2 regions of the Ectopseudomonas oleovorans genome follow, and region 1 is predicted to be linked to the other one. Evidence: predicted binding sites of a transcription regulator. Region 1 holds the regulator's gene; the other holds the start of a gene.
What was found. The regulator sigma-54, encoded in region 1, starts transcription at its own class of promoters, with help from an activator protein. The targets are predictions, from matches to a motif close to ANTGGCATNNANNTTGCTNT.
Positions count from the first base shown of each region.

Region 2: N5J71_RS03845 (pilin) is a predicted target of sigma-54. The motif match lies at 1,691-1,710, and genes of this name have one in related genera.

Region 1 is NZ_JAOCLK010000004.1:56,091-60,248, reverse strand. Features, by position in the region: gene rapZ (RNase adapter RapZ) at 1-218, opposite strand, end outside; gene ptsN (PTS IIA-like nitrogen regulatory protein PtsN) at 221-685, opposite strand; gene hpf (ribosome hibernation-promoting factor, HPF/YfiA family) at 698-1,006, opposite strand; gene N5J71_RS03425 (RNA polymerase factor sigma-54) at 1,106-2,599, opposite strand; gene lptB (LPS export ABC transporter ATP-binding protein) at 2,893-3,618, opposite strand; gene lptA (lipopolysaccharide transport periplasmic protein LptA) at 3,618-4,157, opposite strand; gene lptC (LPS export ABC transporter periplasmic protein LptC) at 4,144-4,158, opposite strand, start outside.
Region 2 is NZ_JAOCLK010000005.1:185-4,342, forward strand. Features, by position in the region: partial or broken gene N5J71_RS03835 (carboxylating nicotinate-nucleotide diphosphorylase) at 1-40, shown strand, start outside; gene tfpZ (TfpX/TfpZ family type IV pilin accessory protein) at 209-943, opposite strand; gene N5J71_RS03845 (pilin) at 1,107-1,646, opposite strand; gene pilB (type IV-A pilus assembly ATPase PilB) at 1,984-3,687, shown strand; gene N5J71_RS03855 (type II secretion system F family protein) at 3,690-4,158, shown strand, end outside.

The DNA of each region.
Region 1 (4,158 bases):
TCCGGAAAGCGCTTGAGCTGGCTCAGCAGGTTGCGTGCATCAATGGAAACGGCCACTTGCGGCAGCAGCATGTCGCTGTGCGGCAGGAAGCGCTCGGCGAGGTCCGGCAGCAGACCGGCCGGCAGGTTGTCGATGCAGTAGAAACCGTTGTCCTCAAGTACATCGAGGGCGGTGCTCTTGCCCGAGCCCGAGCGACCGCTGACGATGATCAGGCGCATGTTTATTGACCGTTCTGAATGTCCACGACGACCTGATAGAGATCTTCGCCGCTCTTGGCCTGGCGCAGACGTTCACGTACATCCTGGCGATCAAGCATGCTGGCGATCTGGCGCAGCAGGTCGAGGTGGGCATCGGTGGCCGCCTCCGGCACCAGCAGGACGAACAGCAGGTCGACCGGTGCGCCGTCGATGGCGTCGAAGTCGACTGCCGTCTCCAGGTGCAGGACTGCACTGATCGGGGCACTGCAGCCAGCCAGGCGGCAGTGGGGAATGGCGATGCCGTTGCCGAAGCCGGTGGAGCCGAGCTTCTCGCGGGCGATGAGGCTTTCGAAGACGTCCTGGGCATCCAGGTCGGGCAGGTCGCGCGCAACCAGATTGGCGATCTGTTCGAGCACGCGTTTCTTACTGCCGCCCGGCACGTTCACCAGGGAACGGCCGGGGGTCAGGATATTTTCAAGTCGGATCATGGATAGGGAATGTTAGCGGGCCGTGGCGCCTTGCAGACGCTCGAGCTGCTTTTCCTTGTGCTTGATGAGTTGACGGTCGAGTTTATCGGCCAACAGGTCGATGGCAGCGTACATATCCTGATGTTCGGCATTGGCGACGATTTCGCCGCCGGCGACATGCAGGGTGGCTTCGATCTTCTGCTTGAGTTTCTCGACCTCCATGGTCACCTGTACGTTGGTGATCTTGTCGAAGTGGCGTTCCAGTCGGCCGAGTTTCTCGCCGATGTAGTCACGCAGGGCGTCGGTCACATCCAGCTGATGTCCACTGATGTTGACTTGCATACCGCTTTCTCCTTGTTGCCTTGTGTAAGAGACGGGCCCTATTCGACCCGCCGCCGGAACACGTTGGCCTGAAGACCTTGTGCCTTCAGTCGATCTGGCCTACATCAGTCGCTTGCGCTCACTGGAGGGCGCTATACCGAGGGACTCGCGATACTTGGCGACCGTCCGACGGGCGACTTGGATGCCTTGTGCCTCCAGTAAACCAGCGATCTTGCTGTCGCTCAACGGCTTTTTCGCGTTTTCTGCTGCAACCAGTTTTTTGATGATCGCGCGGATCGCGGTGGACGAGCATTCGCCGCCTTCGGAGGTGCTGACGTGGCTGGAGAAGAAATATTTCAGCTCGTAAATGCCACGCGGGGTGTGCATGAATTTCTGCGTGGTAACGCGTGAAATCGTCGACTCGTGCATACCCACGGCTTCGGCGATGTCGTGCAGCACCAGAGGCTTCATCGCCTCGTCGCCGTAGTCGAGGAAGCCACGCTGGTGCTCAACGATCTGTGTGGCCACCTTCATCAGCGTTTCGTTGCGGCTCTGCAGGCTTTTGATGAACCAGCGGGCCTCCTGCAACTGGTTGCGCATGAAGGTGTTATCGGCGCTGGAGTCTGCGCGTTTGACGAAGCCGGCATACTGCGGGTTGACCCTCAGGCGCGGCATGGCTTCCTGGTTCAGCTCCACCAGCCAGCGTTCGTTATGCTTGCGCACGATAACGTCGGGCACGACGTATTCCGGTTCGCTGGACTCGATCTGCGAACCCGGACGCGGATTCAGGCGCTGGATCAGGTCGATGACCTGGCGCAGTTCGTCTTCCTTGAGCTTGGTGCGACGCATCAGCTGGGCGTAATCGCGGCTGCCGAGCAGCTCCAGATAGTCGCCGACCACGCGCTGGGTTTCGTTCAGCCAGGGGGTGTTGGCAGGCAACTGACGCAGTTGCAGCAGCAGACACTCGCGCAGGTCGCGGGCGCCGATACCGGCCGGTTCGAACTGCTGGATGCGGTGCAGCACCACTTCCACTTCGTCCAGTTCGACATCCAGCTCGGGGTCGAAGGATTCGGTCACTTCCTCGAGCGTTTCCTCGAGGTAACCGTCGTTATTGATGCAGTCGATCAGGGTGGCGGCGATCAGGCGGTCCTTGTCCGACATGGGGGCCAGATTCAGTTGCCAGAGCAGATGGCTGTGCAGGCTCTCGCCACTGGAAGTGCGGGTGGTGAAGTCCCACTCGTCATCGTCGTTGCTGGGCAGGCTGCTGGCGCTGGTCTGGTAGATGTCTTCCCAGGCGGTATCGACCGGCAGCTCGTTGGGGATGCGCTCGCCCCACTCGCCTTCTTCCAGGTTGTCCACCGTGGGGGTGGTTTCCTGGTAGCTGTCCTCCTTGTTCGGGTTCGGAGTGGCGCTTTCGGCGCCATCGGCCATTGGATCGCTGTTGTCGAAGTCGTCGCCGTCTTCCTGGCGCTCGAGCATGGGATTGGATTCCAGTGCCTCCTGTATTTCCTGTTGCAGGTCCAGGGTAGACAATTGGAGGAGGCGGATAGCCTGTTGCAGCTGCGGGGTCATCGTCAGCTGCTGGCCCATCTTGAGGACTAGCGATGGTTTCATTGCAGACCTTAATTTACTGGCGAGTTACGCCTTCCACATCAGGGCGCCGAAGCGCCGCCAGGAAGCAAATTATATGCCTGAATTTCTCGTTTTTGCCTAGGGGTTGCAATATTTCTGTAGCGAAATAGTGAGCGACCTACAGGTTGTGTGAAAGCGTAGCGAGCGAAGGTGAGGCAATACCGATGGCGGCCCCGCAAAAACAGGCGAGAAAGCGCAGTTTACGACTGTAAATGAGCATTTTGAGCCTGTTTTTAACGCAGCATCACCGAGTGCAGTAGTTTTCACGCAGCCTGCTACAGGCGGAATTCGTGGCCCAGGTAAACCTCTTTCACCGTCTGGTTGGCGAGGATGGTCTCGGCGTCACCTTCGGCGATCAGTTGCCCATCGTTGACGATGTAGGCGGTTTCGCAGATGTCCAGGGTTTCGCGCACGTTGTGATCGGTGATCAGGATGCCGATGCCCTTGGTCTTGAGGTGATGGATGATCTGCTTGATATCGCCGACGGAGATCGGGTCGACCCCGGCAAAGGGTTCGTCGAGCAGAATGAACTTGGGGTTGGTGGCCAGCGCGCGGGCAATCTCCACGCGGCGTCGCTCACCGCCGGACAGGCTCATGCCGAGGCTGTCGGCGATATGGTGGATATGGAATTCCTGCAGCAGGCTTTCCAGTTCCGCCTGGCGCCCGGCGCGGTCCAGGTCCTTGCGCGTTTCGAGGATGGCCATGATGTTGTCGGTCACCGACAGCTTGCGGAAGATCGAGGCTTCCTGCGGCAGGTAGCCGATGCCGGCGCGCGCGCGACCGTGCATGGGCTGATGACTGACGTCGAGGTCGTCGATAAGCACGCGGCCCTGGTCGGCGCGTACCAGGCCGACGATCATGTAGAAGCAGGTGGTCTTGCCGGCGCCGTTGGGGCCGAGCAGGCCAACGATCTGACCGCTTTCGATGCTCAGGCTGACGTCACGCACGACCTGGCGGCTCTTGTAGCTTTTCGCCAGGTGTTGGGCTTTGAGAATGGCCATTACTGCTGCTGATCCGCGGGTTTGTTCTTCGGTTGGATGACCATGTCGATACGCGGGCGCGGCGTGCTGATGTTGCCGCCTGTTGCGCGGCCGGCGTTGACGATCTGGCGGCGGGTGTCATAGACGATCTTCTCGCCTTCGAAGGTATTGCCTTCCTGAATCACCTTGGCCTGGTCGATCAGTACGATGCGCTCATTGCTGGCGAAGTACTGGATGGTCTTGCCGTAGGCCTTGACGATGTCCTTGTCCACGGCTGGCTTCTGCTCGTAGTACGCCAGATTGCCCACCGAGGTGAAGACGTCGATATCGCCGCTGGCGGTCTGGGTGATGGTGACGGTGTCACCCGTGATCTTCAGGGTGCCTTGAGTGATGATCACATCGCCGCGGTAGACGGCTACACCTTGTCGGTCATCCAGTTCTGCGCTGTCGGCCTGGATGCGAATCGGTTGATCACGATCCGATGGCAGTGCCCAGGCAGCCGCGCTTCCCAATGCGGCGCCGAGGCTGAGAATCAGGGGGAGGGTATTAACGAACCTCATG
Region 2 (4,158 bases), on a different contig from region 1:
TGTGAAGGCAGTGGATTTGTCGATGCGGTTGGTACTGTAAAAGCCGCCACTGTAAAGCTGCCCCCAGACTTATGTTTTTCCTATCTGCCGACGGGAACCGGGGGCAGACTACGCGCCCAAGGATCGAAGAAATCGTGGCCTGTCTTTAGGTTCCTCTGGTTTCCCCTGGCCGAAAAAGTCGTAAACCAAAGTTTGTTTCTGGCTTCCGTTATAGCCACGGCCGAAGCGGCACAATAGCGAGCACCATCGTGTTGTCATCCGCCAATAGCACTACCATGGGCTGCACCCGCGCCATCAAGGGTAGCCAGCCCGTTGCCTGCGGCCATGCCGCAAGAACAGCCGCCACAGTATCGCCCTCATTGAACGCAACAAGCTGATCCAGATTTTGGGCCCTGCTTTTCATCTGTCCGGCCAAGTCTGCCAGGGGGCGATAGAGCTCGGGACGCTGGGCAATATCGCTCCCCCCCAGGACTACCTCGAATAGGATTTCATTGCGCCGTTCGCCATCGACCGGCCGAACGGCCGCTACCCAGCGTGGCCCCGTCCACGCAGGCGCTTGATACTGGGGTAGCGCTTCAGCCAGCCGGCGCGTGTCGATATCCACCACCGGTACCACATCGAAACGGTCGACATTGAAGGCCAGCCAGGCCGGCCGGCCTTGCGCGACCGTCCACAGGCCATAGCCCAAGGCGGCCAGTTGCAACGCCACGATCACCGTCAGATCGAATTTGAGAGACTTCTTGCCGGTTTTGTAGACCACAAGGGTCAACAATGGCCCCAGCGTCACATCGACCGCCAGCAGCAGCAGAAAGATCGAGGTCACACCCAGCGCCAAGTGCAGGGGGGCGGGGTACCAGAGCCCGAATACCAGACCCAGGGCGCCTAGCGCGATAGCCAGAGAACAAAGCAGATGAATAAAAAAGACCTTGAAACGGGCGGACATTGGCAACTTCCAGACAGATTTTAGCAACAGATGGGAGTCAAAAGGAGAAAGCCCCTAAACCCCAAACAGCACAACGCCCCGCAGGTGCAGGGCGCTGTTTAGATCAAACTAACTGGGAATAAACCGGGATCTATTCCTATTAGCTTTAGTTGAGATACCGCAATTAACGGCACTCAGCCGGAGCGTACTTAGCTAGCAAAGTACCTGCGGCAAGAGGAGTAATCCCGTTCGCTGTAGCGGTAACATTCGTGGCAGACGCACAACCCCAATCGATAGAACCGGTAACACCAGCGGCTTGAGCAGCAGAGAGAGACTGGCCAGCCGCGGAGTCACGAATCCAAGGAGTCAAAGTCAAGGTATTCGCAGCAGCAGCGACACCTACGTCGGTCGCATCATAGGTAATGGTAATCAGACCAGATGCGCCAGTAATCAACACAGAAGTAACATACTTGGAAGTCGCGCCAAGGTTGTTCGCCTGAGCATTCCAAGTGGTAGCCACTCGAGCCAGATCAGCGGCTGAAGCAGAACCTTCTGTAGCAATAGCTAATTTTGCAGGTTGCGCCAGATTCAATCCTTCGGTGATCCGGGTGCGTACGGTATAGTCCTGATAAGCCGGCAGCGCAACGGCCGCCAGAATACCAATAATCGCAACCACGATCATCAATTCGATCAGGGTAAAACCCTTTTGCATTTGAGCTTTCATGTTTTCTCTCCTAGGGATGGATAGGTCGGTGACCTGGCCCTACCAATGCAGGCAGCGTGCCAACCTTACCAGCAAGTCGGCCAGCCCAGGTGCTGTGGGTTTTCTGGGTTCCCGCCTACGCGGGGACGACGTTCCGAGCCGAGAGCGGCAAGGCCTTGGTCCTCTTGACGGATATGTTTGAGGGATGACAGATATTGGGGACCTCAAACAACATCCATTCTTGCATGCGGAAAAGCTCACTCCGGCACTAACTGCCAATTTTCGTCACCTCAACTAGCCTCGTTTGGCAGCCACGGGCGACTAGGTTATAAGGCAGGTATTGTTTGTGGAGCGCGTGATGAACGAGAGCATTTCCCTTTCAGGCCTGGCCAGGCAGTTGGCACAGGCCGAACTGATGGACGAAAAATCCGCCCAGCAGGCCCAACTGCAGGCCCAGCGCAACAAGCTGCCGCTGGTGACCTATCTGGTGCAGAACAAGCTGGTGAAAAGCCGAGTCCTGGCCGAGTTGGCCGCCGAACAGTTCGGCGTGGCTTTTTTCGATCTGAATGTAATCGACAAAGAAGGCCAGCCACGGGATCTGGTCAGCGAGAAACTGGTTCGCCAGCATCGTGTGCTGCCGCTCTGGCGCAGAGGCAACAAACTGTTCGTGGCGCTCTCCGACCCGACCAATCACCAGGCCGTCACCGATGTGCAGTTCAGCACCGGCCTGACCACAGAAGCAATTTTGGTCGAGGACGACAAACTCGGCGATGCCATCGACAAGTTCTTCGACTCGGCCAATAGCGGCATGGACGAGCTGGCAGACGTTGATCTGGATGGGCTGGATGTCGAGGCGGTTGATGATGAGAAGTCGGTCGGCGAAGGTGGCGCCGACGCTGACGATGCGCCGGTAGTGCGCTTCGTCAACAAGATGCTGCTGGATGCCATCAAAGGCGGCTCTTCCGACCTGCACTTCGAGCCTTACGAAAAAGCCTATCGGGTACGCTTTCGTACCGACGGCATCCTCCATGAGGTCGCTCGCCCGCCCATCCAGCTGGCGCCGCGAATTTCCGCCCGTCTCAAGGTGATGGCCGCGCTAGATATCTCTGAGCGCCGCAAGCCGCAGGATGGCCGGATCAAGATGAAGATCTCCAAGAGCAAGGCCATCGACTTTCGCGTCAACACCCTGCCCACACTCTGGGGCGAAAAGATCGTGATGCGGATTCTCGACCCCACAAGCGCGCAGATGGGCATCGACGCACTGGGCTACGAGGAGGAGCAGAAAGAGCTGTATATGAGCGCCCTCAAACAGCCTCAGGGCATGATTCTGGTCACCGGCCCCACTGGCTCGGGCAAGACGGTGTCGCTCTACACCGGCCTGAACATCCTCAACACGCCTGATGTGAATATTTCCACCGCCGAAGACCCGGTGGAGATCAACCTGGAGGGTATCAACCAGGTCAACGTCAACCCCAAGCAGGGCATGGACTTCACCCAGGCGCTGCGCGCCTTTCTGCGTCAGGACCCGGACATCATCATGGTCGGTGAGATCCGCGACCTGGACACAGCCTCTATTGCCGTCAAGGCCGCGCAGACCGGGCATATGGTGATGTCCACCCTGCACACCAACAGCGCCGCGGAAACCCTGACCCGCCTGCGCAATATGGGCGTGCCTTCCTTCAATATCGCCACCTCGGTCAACCTGATCATCGCCCAGCGTCTGGCGCGCAAGCTGTGCAACAACTGCAAGAAGGAAGTGAACGTACCGCGCGAGACGCTGCTGGCCGAAGGTTTCCCCGAAGACAAGATCGGCACATTCAAAATCTACGGCCCGGTCGGTTGCGATAACTGCAAGGGCGGTTACAAAGGCCGTGTCGGTATTTATGAAGTGGTTAAAAACACGCCCAACCTGCAGCGGATTATCATGGAGGAAGGCAACTCCATTGATATTGCCGCGCAGATGCGTAAAGACGGCTTTAATGACCTGCGCACCTCCGCTTTGCTCAAGGCCATGCAAGGGGTCACCAGCCTTGAGGAAGTCAACCGCGTAACCAAGGATTAACCATGGCGGAAAGAGCTCTAAAAACCAGTGTATTCACCTGGGAAGGCAAGAACAAAAGTGGCGCCGTCGTCAAAGGAGAGATCAGCGGCCAAAACCCATCCCTGGTTAAGGCTCACCTTAGAAAGCAAGGCATCAACCCGACCAAGGTACGTAAGAAGTCGAGCATCTCGCTTGGCGGGGCCGGCAAAAAGATCAAGCCCATGGACATCGCCCTGTTTACCCGGCAGATGGCGACCATGATGAAGGCGGGTGTACCACTGCTGCAGTCCTTCGACATTATTGCTGAAGGTTTTGACAACCCCAACATGCGCAAACTGGTCGACGAAGTGAAGCAAGAAGTGGCTGCTGGTAACAGCTTTGCGGCTTCGCTGCGCAAGAAGCCGCAATACTTCGATGAACTGTATTGCAACCTGGTGGAGTCTGGCGAACAGGCCGGTGCCCTGGAAAACCTGCTGGACCGAATTGCCACCT